DNA from 2 places in the Streptomyces sp. NPDC032161 genome. Region 1 is predicted to be linked to the other one. Evidence: riboswitches for the same ligand, from Rfam matches in the RefSeq annotation. Region 1 holds a riboswitch; the other holds the start of a gene.
The links. Region 1 has a riboswitch for thiamine pyrophosphate ahead of thiC (phosphomethylpyrimidine synthase ThiC). Riboswitches for the same ligand answer to the same signal wherever they lie in the genome.
Positions count from the first base shown of each region.

Region 2: another riboswitch for thiamine pyrophosphate. It lies ahead of thiO (glycine oxidase ThiO); the one in region 1 lies ahead of thiC (phosphomethylpyrimidine synthase ThiC).

Region 1 is NZ_JBEZVN010000038.1:18,551-24,181, reverse strand. Features, by position in the region: partial or broken gene AB0E67_RS31850 (IS1182 family transposase) at 3-1,684, opposite strand; gene thiC (phosphomethylpyrimidine synthase ThiC) at 1,822-3,636, opposite strand; TPP riboswitch at 3,629-3,762, opposite strand; gene AB0E67_RS31840 (YibE/F family protein) at 3,837-5,168, shown strand; gene AB0E67_RS31835 (SsgA family sporulation/cell division regulator) at 5,288-5,631, opposite strand, start outside.
Region 2 is NZ_JBEZVN010000002.1:361,721-367,351, forward strand. Features, by position in the region: gene thiE (thiamine phosphate synthase) at 1-602, opposite strand, end outside; gene AB0E67_RS07395 (Rv2175c family DNA-binding protein) at 857-1,222, opposite strand; gene AB0E67_RS07400 (FAD-dependent oxidoreductase) at 1,324-2,505, opposite strand; gene AB0E67_RS07405 (hypothetical protein) at 2,615-2,959, opposite strand; TPP riboswitch at 3,032-3,145, shown strand; gene thiO (glycine oxidase ThiO) at 3,143-4,348, shown strand; gene thiS (sulfur carrier protein ThiS) at 4,345-4,629, shown strand; gene AB0E67_RS07420 (thiazole synthase) at 4,632-5,426, shown strand; gene pknB (Stk1 family PASTA domain-containing Ser/Thr kinase) at 5,553-5,631, shown strand, end outside.

The DNA of each region.
Region 1 (5,631 bases):
GGCTAATTCGGTCCCTGCTTTGCCCCGGCGGGCGTCAGTTCGTCGGGGCAAAGTCGCGTGAATTGGCTGGTGCGGGTGCGGGCTCGTGGTGTGCCGGTGAGATGGGCGTCGATGCGGGCGAGGTTGATCGCTGCGCCGGTGAGCTGGTGCTGGGGACTGGTCTTTGCCAGGCCCCGGTAGCGGGATCTGCGCAGGCCGCAGTGTCCGGCGGCCTGGGAGATGGTGCTCTCGACACCGGCACGGATCTTGTAGCGCTCCTTCCACGCATCGGTCTGCTGTTCAGCGTGGATGTGCCGGATGGCCTCGTGCTCGGCCTGCTGTTGCCGCAGCATGAGTTCGTGCTGGCGGCCGGTGGCCGAGCTGACGCACTTCCGCAGGTCGGGGCAGGGGCGGCAGCGGCTGGCAGGGAACCTGACGCGGATGGCCGGCACGCCGTTGGAATCGAGGCGGGGATACCAGTGCGTGGTAGTGACGCCGTTCGGGCAGGACACCTGCCGGTGCTTCCAGTCGATGGTGAACGCGTCGAGCCCGAAGGCGCCTTTGGCCTGGTGCGACGTATTGTCGGCCAGCGGCCCGTGCAGTTCGACGCCGTACTCGGCCCGAGCGGCAAGGATGCGGGCGGCGGTGGGATATCCGGCGTCCGCCCAGTGCCCGGCGGGCAGGCGGTCCCGGGCGGCGAGGCAGGCGTGGATCTCCTCGTTCATCGCGTTGTCCACGACGGTCGCCACCGTGGTCGTTCGTGACCAGGTGCGCAACGCCGTCCTCGCCGCAGGTCTCAGTGAGGTGGACCTTGTATCCGTTCCACATGGTGTCCCGTTTGACGCCGACACGGGCTTCCGGGTCAATAGGGGCCGACCAGGCGCATCGCGCCCGGCGGCCGGTCTTTTGGGCCCCTGCGCATCACCTCACCGTCCACCCGGTGGAAACTCTGCACCCAGATCCGGCGCAGGATCTCCACCTCGTCCAGTGCACGCAGCGCCGCAGGGGTATCGGCGGCGAAGACCGCTTCCAGCAGGCGTGTCCCGTCCCGGCCGATCCGGGCTCCCGCCTCGTCCCGCTTCGCGCGGGCCTTGGGGAACCGGGAGTCCTCGGCCCTGGTGGCGTAGTGGCGGAACCAGTCCGGCTCCGCGATCCCGGACAGCCACTCCGGAGCGGCCTGCGCGAGCGCGTTCAATGCCGCCCGCAGCGTCTCGGCCACCTGCTCCAGCCAGCACGGCTCACGCGCCGACGACAGCACATGCGAGGAATCGGTCCGGGCCCGGCCCGCGCTCTTGAGCGGCCCCTTCTCCCGTGCCGCGACCAGCACCCCGTCCATGACCCGGCGCCCGCCAACGGCCCCGGCCAGCCGGCCCCTGAACTCCGACAGCACCGAAAAGTCGAAGCCGGGATCAGCGAGGTCAAGCCCGAGCGCGTACGTGAAGTCGATCCGCGCACGCACCGCCTCCGCGGCCTGGCGGTCGGTCAGCCCCTCCACGAACCGGAGCACCGACACCAGCGCCGGCCCCGCAGGTGACCAGGCAGGCCGGCCACGTGAGGCGAACAGATCCGCGAAGTCCTCATCGCGGAACATCGGCCCCAACTCGTCCCGGGCCCGGATCGCCAGGCTTCCCTTCGGGAACGCTGCCCGGGCGACCCGCACCGTCTCCGCCGGAATCTCCCCCGGCCCCTTCGGCTGCATCGACATCGACACCCACCCCACACAACAACGTCGGTCTCCACGACCACAACCGGATCGTGAAGACCGACGTCACGCGCGGGACCGAACAAACCAACAGCGTCCCCTGCGGTCCGCCCCCCTTGTCGCCTCGGTCGGCTCTCGTCTCAGTCCGCGACGGGCAGGTAGACGCGGTGGCCCGCCGCCGCGAACTCCTTCGACTTCTCCGACATCCCCGCCTCGATCTCCGCCTGTGACACCCCGTGTTCACGCCGGATGTCCTGAGAGATCTTCATCGAGCAGAACTTCGGGCCGCACATCGAGCAGAAGTGCGCCGTCTTCGCCGGCTCCGCCGGCAGCGTCTCGTCGTGGAACTCCCGTGCCGTGACCGGATCGAGCGCCAGATTGAACTGGTCCTCCCAACGGAACTCGAACCGGGCGTCGGAGAGCGCGTCGTCCCAGTCCTGCGCCCCCGGATGCCCCTTGGCGAGATCCGCGGCGTGGGCCGCGATCTTGTACGTGATCACGCCGGTCTTCACGTCGTCCCGGTTCGGCAGCCCGAGGTGCTCCTTGGGCGTCACGTAACAGAGCATCGCCGTGCCCCACCAGGCGATCATCGCCGCGCCGATACCCGAGGTGATGTGGTCGTACGCCGGAGCGACATCGGTGGTCAGCGGGCCGAGCGTGTAGAAGGGAGCCTCTTCGCAGATCTCCTGCTGGAGGTCGATGTTCTCCTTGATCTTGTGCATCGGGACATGGCCCGGCCCCTCGATCATGGTCTGGACGCCGTACCGCTTGGCGATCGTGTTCAGCTCCCCGAGCGTGCGCAGCTCGGCGAACTGCGCCTCGTCGTTGGCGTCCGAGATCGAGCCGGGGCGCAGCCCGTCGCCGAGCGAGTACGTCACGTCGTAGGAGGCGAGGAGTTCGCAGAGCTCCTCGAAGTTCTCGTAGAGGAACGACTCCTTGTGGTGGGCGAGACACCACGCCGCCATGATCGAGCCGCCTCGCGAGACGATGCCGGTCTTGCGGCGGGCGGTCAGCGGAACGTACGGCAGGCGTACGCCGGCGTGCACCGTCATGTAGTCGACGCCCTGCTCGGCCTGTTCGACGACGGTGTCCCGGTAGATCTCCCAGGTCAACTCCTCGGCCTTGCCGTCGACCTTTTCGAGGGCCTGGTAGAGGGGCACGGTGCCGATCGGCACGGGCGAGTTGCGCAGAACCCACTCACGGGTGGTGTGAATGTTGCGGCCGGTGGAAAGGTCCATGACCGTGTCGGCGCCCCACCGCGTCGCCCACGTCATCTTCTCCACCTCCTCCTCGATGGAGGACGTCACCGCGGAGTTGCCGATGTTGGCATTGACCTTCACCAGGAACCGCTTCCCGATGATCATCGGCTCGGTCTCGGGGTGGTTGACGTTGGCCGGCAGCACGGCGCGGCCCGCGGCGATCTCCTCCCGCACCACCTCCGGCTCGACGTTCTCCCGGATCGCCACGTACTCCATCTCCGGGGTGATCTCGCCCCGGCGGGCGTACGCGAGCTGGGTCACGGGCCGGCCGTCCCGGCTGCGGCGCGGCAGCCGGGGCCGACCGGGGAAGACTGCGTCGAGATTGCGCAGCCCTTCCCCAAGCTCTCGGCTTCGCTCGAGCAGGGGAGACCCCGTTCTCGGCGAGGTGTGCTTGAGCCCGTCGTCCTCGGGTCGGACGGGCCGGCCCGGGTACTCCTCGGTGTCGCCGCGCGCGATGATCCAGTTCTCCCGCAGCGGCGCGAGCCCGCGACGGACGTCGGTCTCGACGGTGGGGTCGGTGTACGGCCCCGACGTGTCGTACAGCGTCACGTCCTTGCCGTTGGTGAGGTGCACCTGACGGACCGGCACACGGATGTCGGGGCGCGAGCCCTGGACGTATCCCTTGTGCCAGCCGATGGACTTCCCGGCCTCGTCGCTCTGGTTGGAGGCAGGCGTGCGTGCGTCCGATGTGGTCATGAGACCTACTCCCTACGCCGGCATTACCCGGTAACAGGTTCGGCGGTCGGCGCAGCTCATCCCGTACGGACGTACGGATATCAGCGCCCTCTCAGCCCGGTGCTCCGAGCTCCCGCGTGTGCAAAGGTTCCTCCACGCTAGCGCCCCGTCCGGCGGAATGAACAGAGGGTCCCATGCCTCCTTGCGATGATCGCCCGGTGATGTCCCTCCCTAGCGTTCCCGAACCGCCGAGTCCCCACCACGGCCACACACACGGCCATACGCACGCCCACGGCCCCGCCGCGCCCGTCTCCAGACATCTGCGGAAGGTCATCGCGGCCGTACTGATCCCGTTCGCCGCCGCGGTCCTCGCCGGACTGGCGGCGCTCTGGCCGGGCGGTGCGCCACCGCACGAACGAACCGGTGTCGGCTTCGACCGGCAGACCCAGCAGGGGAAGGTGGTGAACGTCGACACGGTGGACTGCAAGGAGGTGAACGCCTCCCAGATGCCGGTCGGCGGCGAGACCGCTCCGCAGTCGGCGGGCCGCACCGGGCTGTGCGCGAAGGCCACGGTCGAGGTGACGACCGGTCACGACAAGGGCCGGCGGTTCGTGGAGATCGTCCAGCCCGACGCACCACGTCAGCTGCGCGAGGGGCAGGGCGTGGTCGTGGCGTACGCCCCGGACGCGCCCCACGACCTGCAGTACTCGGTGACCGATGTGAACCGGAAGTTCCCGATGGCGCTGCTGGCCGGGATCTTCGCCCTGGTCGTGGTCGCGGTGGGAAGGATGCGCGGGGTGATGGCGCTGGTCGCGCTCGCCGTGTCGTTCGCCGTGCTGACCCTGTTCATCCTCCCGGCCATCCTTCAGGGCTCGAATCCGCTGATCGTGGCGGTGGTCGGGTCCAGTGCCATCATGCTGATCGCGCTCTACATGTGCCATGGGCTCACCGCCCGCACCTCGGTCGCGGTGGTGGGCACACTGATCTCGCTGCTGCTGATCGGGCTGCTCGGCTCGCTGTTCATCGGCTGGGCGAGCCTGACCGGCAACACCGACGACAGCACCGGCCTCATCCACGGCCTGTATCCGCGCATCGACATGAGCGGCCTGCTGCTGGCCGGCGTCATCATCGGTTCGCTCGGGGTGCTCGACGACGTGACGGTCACCCAGACGTCGGCCGTCTGGGAACTGCACCAGGCGAACCCGACGATGGGCGTGCGGGGGCTCTACCGGGCGGGGATCAGGATCGGGCGCGATCACATCGCCTCGGTCGTCAATACGCTGGTGCTCGCCTACGCGGGCGCCGCGCTGCCGTTGCTGCTGCTGTTCTCGATCGCCAGGAGCAGCGTGGGCACGGTGGCCAACAGCGAGCTGGTGGCGGAGGAGATCGTACGGACGCTGGTCGGTTCGATCGGGCTGGTCGCATCGGTGCCGGTGACAACGGTGCTCGCCGCGCTGGTGGTCTCCGCGGACCGTACAGGGCTCGGCGCGGAAGCCGGAGCTTCAGCACCCGTACGGGCCGGGAAGGGCCGCCGTCGCAGGACGAAGCCATGAGCACCCCGGAACGGACATCGGCCGACAGACGAGGAGCGGTCCTGAATACGGAGAGCGATTCACCCATTCGGCGGATGCCGTGTTCGACCGGCGGGCACCGGTCGGCGACACCGTTTCCTTCAGCCGGCGTTCTGCTCCTCGGCGAGGATCCGACCCAGGGCCTCCTCCAGGTTTCCCTCGAAGTCACCCAGCGTGCGCTCCTGTCCGAGCGGCACGAGCTTGTCGGTCCGGTCGAGAAAAGCCACGAGCGGCGCCGAACCAGCCCGGAAGAGGGCACGGTCGGCGCCCACCTGAAGGCGGATGTGTACATCGGAAAGCCCCTCGGGATCCGTGGGCCCGATGTGCACATCGCCGTCGCCACTGGGGCTGTTGAGGCCGTCGAGCAGCAACTCACGGCCGAATGCCCAGGTGACGGGGGCGTCACCGGGCAGATGGAAGGTCATCCGAATCGCATACGGATCAC
Region 2 (5,631 bases), on a different contig from region 1:
GCGGGATCGTCGGCCTCGGTGATCGCCCGTACGACGACCACCCGGCGCGCCCCGGCGTCCAGCACCTCGTCGAGGTTGCCCGCGTCGATCCCGCCGATGGCGAACCAGGGGCGCCGGGTGCCGAGCGAGGCCGCGTACCGCACGAGGTCGAGGCCCGGGGCGGGGCGGCCGGGCTTGGTCGGGGTGGGCCAGCAGGGGCCGGTGCAGAAGTAGTCGACTCCGGGCTGGGCCACGGCCGCGTCGACCTCGGACCGGGCGTGGGTGGAGCGGCCGATCAGCACGTCGTCGCCGAGGACGGCGCGGGCCGCGGGGACCGGCAGGTCTCCCTGGCCGAGGTGGAGCACGTCGGAGCGGATGGCGTGGGCGACGTCGGCCCGGTCGTTCACCGCGAGGAGCTTGCCGTGGCGCGCGCAGGCGTCGGCGAGGACCGCGAGGTGTTCGAGCTCCTCGGCGGCCTCCATGCCCTTGTCGCGCAGCTGGACGATGTCGACCCCGGCGGCGAGGACGGCGTCGAGGAAGGCCGGGAGGTCTCCCTGGCGCCTGCGGGCGTCCGTGCACAGGTAGAGCCGGGCGTCGGACAGCTGCGCGCGAGGCGTGGGCATGGTGCGGTTCCCCCCGAAAGAGCGTGAACGGTGATCGGAGCGGCTCGGGGTGCGGGCCGTGCGGCCCGCACCCCGACGGGCTCTCAGAGCCTGTCGGGCGACCTCTGACCGGGCGGCCACGCCCTGGCACGCACGCTTCCGGCGAGGCGTTGCCGGGATATCCGCGCAGTTCCACTACGAGGACATCCCGGCGCCTTGGAATCGCACGCACCCTACCGCGTCCGTATTCCGATCGAAGGTCACCCGGCAGGCTCTCAGACGGCGAGCGCCTGGGCGCGGCGCTTCACCTCCGTGCCGCGATTCTCGCTCAGTGCCTGGGCGGGGGTGCCCGGCAGGGTCGGGTCGGGGGTGAAGAGCCACTCCAGCATCTCTTCGTCGTTGAAGCCGTCGTCCCGCAGGAGGGTCAGGGTGCCGGAGAGGCCCTTGACCACCTTGTTGCCGGCGATGAAGGCGGCCGGCACCTGGAGAGCCCGGTTCTCACCGCGGCGTACGGCGATGAGCTGGCCCTCCTTGACCAGCTGCCGCACACGTGTCACCTCGACACCGAGCATGTCGGCGATGTCGGGGAGGTGGAGCCAGGCGGGGACGAGAGCATCGATCTTTGCGTCAATCTCGGTCACGGGACAAGCGTGCCATCCCGGACCGACAGTCGGTAGCCGGGCCGACCGTACGGGCGGTGCCGGTACGCCGTCGGAGGGTCGGCGGCCGCGGAGTACGGGTGTCAGAGGGCCGTCGACTTCAGGGGCACGGAGGGATCGGCGGCCCGCGCCGGGTCGATGCGGGTGCCCGCCTCGATGAGCCTGCGGCCCTGCGCCAGGTCGCGGGGGCGGCCCACGGCGAGGACCGCCACCAGGACGCCGTCGCGCAGCCAGCACACCGACCAGGCGGGGCCGGCGGCGTCGCCGCGCCACAACAGGGTGTCGGCGCCCGCGTGGTGGCCCGCGTACTGCACGAACCGGTCGAACTGCTCGGACCAGAAGTACGGGACGGGGTCGTAGGCGGGCGGCACCGGGTGGTCCCCGCCCGCCGCCGCGACGATGTCGGCGGCCACGGTCCGGGGGCCCTGGAGCGCGTTGTCCCAGTGGTGGACGAGCAGGCGTTCGCCGTAGCGGGCGGACGGGAACGAGGCGCAGTCGCCGACCGCGTACACGTCGGGCAGCGAGGTGCGCAGCGCGGCGTCGGCGGTCACCGAGCCGTCGGGGCCGAGCGCGATGCCCGAGCCGGCCAGCCAGCCGGTGGCGGGGCGGGCGCCGATGCCGACGACGACGGCCCCGGCCGGGATCGCGCGGCCGTCCGCGAGGACCACCCGGCTCGGTTCGACGTGGTCGACCCGGGCGCCGGTGAGGAGCTCGGTGCCGCTCTCGGCGTACCAGGCGGCCATCGGGGCGGCGACCTCGGCGGGCAGCGCGCCGGCGAGCGGCTGGTCGGCGGCCTCCAGGACGGTGACCGCGCAGCCGGCGGCGCGGGCCGCGGTGGCGAACTCGGCGCCGATCCAGCCCGCGCCGACGACCACCACGTCGTGCCGCTCGTCGAGGACGGGCCGCAGCCGGGCCGCGTCGTCGAGGGTGCGCAGCAGGTGGACGCCGGGGACACCCTCGGTGCCGGGCAGGACGATCGGTTCGGCGCCGGTCGCGATCACCAGCACGTCGTAGGGGACGGGACCGGACGGGGTGTCCAGTTCGTGCGCCGCGGCCCGCAGTCCGGTGACGTCGAGGCCGAGTGCGAGCTCGATGGCCAGCGCCTCGAAGTCGATGTCGAAGGCGGAGTCCTCGGCCTTGCCGAGCAGCACCGCCTTCGACAACGGGGGCCGGTCGTAGGGCTGGTGGGGTTCGGCGCCGATCATCGTGACGGGGCCGGTGAAGCCCTGTTCCCGCAGGGCCACGGCCGTCTGCACACCGGCCATGCCCGCGCCGACGACGACGACGCGGCGCTCCGCGCCCGGTTCCGGGCGCTCCGACTGCTGCGACTGCTGCTGATCGCTCACCTGTACACCATAAACACCTGACAGAACGTCATGGCAGGGGGAGTTGCTCCACGGTGCTGGTGCCGCTGCCCTCCTGCGACTCCCATTCCCACCGCTCCTCCAGCCGGACCCGGCCGTCCGGGAGATCGACGACGGTGGAGACGCAGTGGCCGCAGGACGTCGTTCCGTCCTGCTTGAGCTGCACGTACCGGAAGTCGAGGACGTCACCGGCGCGGGTGCCGACGAGATGGCCGCGTACCACGTCGCCGCCCGCGTACTCGGCCCAGATCCGGCCGCCCTCCTCGTGGTACGTGAAGCGGGTGCGGGTGCCGACCTGACCGGGCGCCTGGTCGGCGACCGGCGAGAGGACGAGTCCGTCGAGCGAACGGGCCATGGCGCTGCTCCCTTGCCTGGGTCCGGCGGTCCCTCACCCGGGTCCGGCGGGCGGGGTTTAGGGTGGCCACGGTAAGACACTCGCGGGAGCCCGGACGCAGCGGGCTGAGAGGGAGGCTGGAGCGGCCTCCGACCGTACGAACCTGATCCGGGTCATGCCGGCGAAGGGAGGGGCTGGACGCCCATGCGTTCTTCTCATCACGAGGGCCGGTGCGCCCGGGACGGGGGGCCGTACGACGTCCTCGTCGTCGGGGGCGGAATCATCGGCCTGGTGACCGCCTGGCGGACCGCGCAGCGCGGACTGCGCACCGCGGTCGCCGATCCCGATCCGGGCGGCGGGGCCGCCCGCGTGGCCGCCGGGATGCTGGCCGCCGTCACCGAACTCCACTACGGCGAGGAGCTGTTGCTGGGGCTGAATCTCGCCTCGGCCGCCCGCTACCCGGCGTTCGTGGCGGAGCTGGAGGAGGCGAGCGGCCGGGACACGGGCTTTCGCGCCTGTGGCACGCTCGCCGTCGCGCTGGACTCCGACGACCGGGCCCATCTGCGGGAGCTGCACGCCCTGCAACGGCGTTCGGGCCTGGAGTCGGAGTGGCTGACGGGCCGCGAGTGCCGCCGCCTGGAGCCGATGCTCGCGCCGGGCGTGCGCGGCGGGCTGCGGGTCGACGGCGATCACCAGATCGATCCGCGCCGGCTGGCCGCCGCGCTGCTGACCGCGTGCGAGCGGGCCGGGGTGGTCTTCCACCGGGCCCGGGCGGAGCGTCTGACGGTGGTGCGCGACCGGGCCACTGGAATCGTGCTCGCCGGGGGCCCGGAGCTGGCCGCCGACCAGGTCGTGCTCGCCGCGGGGAGTCTCAGCGGCCGGCTGCCGGGCCTGCCGGACGCGGTCGCGCCACCGGTCCGGCCGGTGAAGGGGCAGGTGCTGCGGCTGACCGTGCCCGCCCGGTACGCGCCCTTCCTCTCCCGGACGGTCCGGGCCGTGGTCCGGGGCGGCCCCCTCTATCTCGTACCGCGCGAGAACGGCGAACTGGTCGTCGGCGCCACCAGCGAGGAGATGGGCTGGGACACCACCGTCACCGCGGGCGGCGTCTACGAGCTGCTGCGGGACGCCCACGAGCTGGTGCCCGGCATCACGGAGCTGCCGCTCGTCGAGACCCGGGCCGGTCTGCGCCCCGGCTCCCCCGACAACGCCCCGCTGCTGGGCCCCACCGCGCTGCCCGGCCTCCATCTCGCGACCGGCCACCATCGCAACGGGGTGCTGCTCACGCCCGTCACCGGAGACGTCATGGCGGCGTCGCTGGCCGACGGAGAGCTGCCCGAGGTGGCCCGCCCCTTCACCCCGTACCGCTTCTCGCCCGCCGTCGACTCCGTACGTCAGGAGCAGCCCGCATGACCGAGCCCGCGCCCTCCCCCGCTTCCGGTTCCGTGCCCCTCGCCGACTCCGCGCCCGTCCCCTCCCCCTCCCCCGCCTCCGTGTCCGTGTCCGTGAACGGGGAGGTCCGGCTCCTCGCCGCGGGCACCGCCCTGGACGCGCTGGTCGCCGGGCTGACCTCGGCCCGCTCCGGTGTCGCGGCGGCCGTCAACGAGAGCGTCGTGCCGCGCGGGCAGTGGTCCGCCACGGCGCTGCGCGACGGGGACCGGGTCGAGATCCTGACCGCGGTCCAGGGAGGCTGACCGTGTCCGACGACCTCTTCGCCCTCGGGGACACCACGTTCGGCTCCCGGCTGATCATGGGCACGGGCGGGGCGCCCAGCCTCGATGTGCTGGAACGCTCCCTCGTCGCCTCCGGCACCGAGCTGACCACCGTCGCGATGCGCCGCCTCGACCCGGCCGTGCAGGGCTCGGTGCTCTCCGTCCTGCGACGGCTCTCCATCCGCGTCCTGCCGAACACGGCGGGCTGCTTCACCGCGGGCGAGGCCGTGCTGACCGCCCGGCTGGCCCGCGAGGCCCTCGGCACCGACTGGGTCAAGCTGGAGGTGGTGGCCGACGAGCGGACCCTGCTGCCCGACCCGGTCGAGCTGCTGGACGCCGCGGAGACCCTGGTGGACGACGGTTTCACCGTGCTGCCGTACACCAACGACGACCCGGTGCTGGCCCGCCGCCTCCAGGACGTGGGCTGCGCGGCGGTGATGCCGCTCGGCTCCCCCATCGGCTCCGGTCTCGGCATCCGCAATCCGCACAACTTCCAGCTGATCGTCGAGCAGGCGCGGGTGCCGGTGATCCTCGACGCGGGCGCCGGGACCGCCTCGGACGCGGCGCTGGCGATGGAGCTGGGGTGCGCGGCGGTGATGCTGGCCTCCGCCGTGACCCGGGCCCAGGAGCCCGAGCTGATGGCCGCCGCGATGCGGCACGCGGTGGCGGGCGGACGGCTGGCGTACCGGGCGGGCCGGATCCCGCGCCGGCACTTCGCCGAGGCGTCGTCGCCGGTGGCGGGGCGCGCGGTGCTGGACCCCGAGCGCCCGGCCTTCTGACCGGGGCGGCCGGACGTCCCGGCGGGCACCGGGCGGAGCGTGTCGCCGTCACGGCTCGGCTGCGGTTCGGCCCCGGGGCCGTCCGGGCCGTCGGACGTGTCCGCCGCGGCTCGTAGACTCGCATCCGTGGATACGACCCTCCAGGACCCGCTCGTCGGGCAGCTGCTCGACGGCCGCTACCGCGTCGATGCCCGCATCGCCGTGG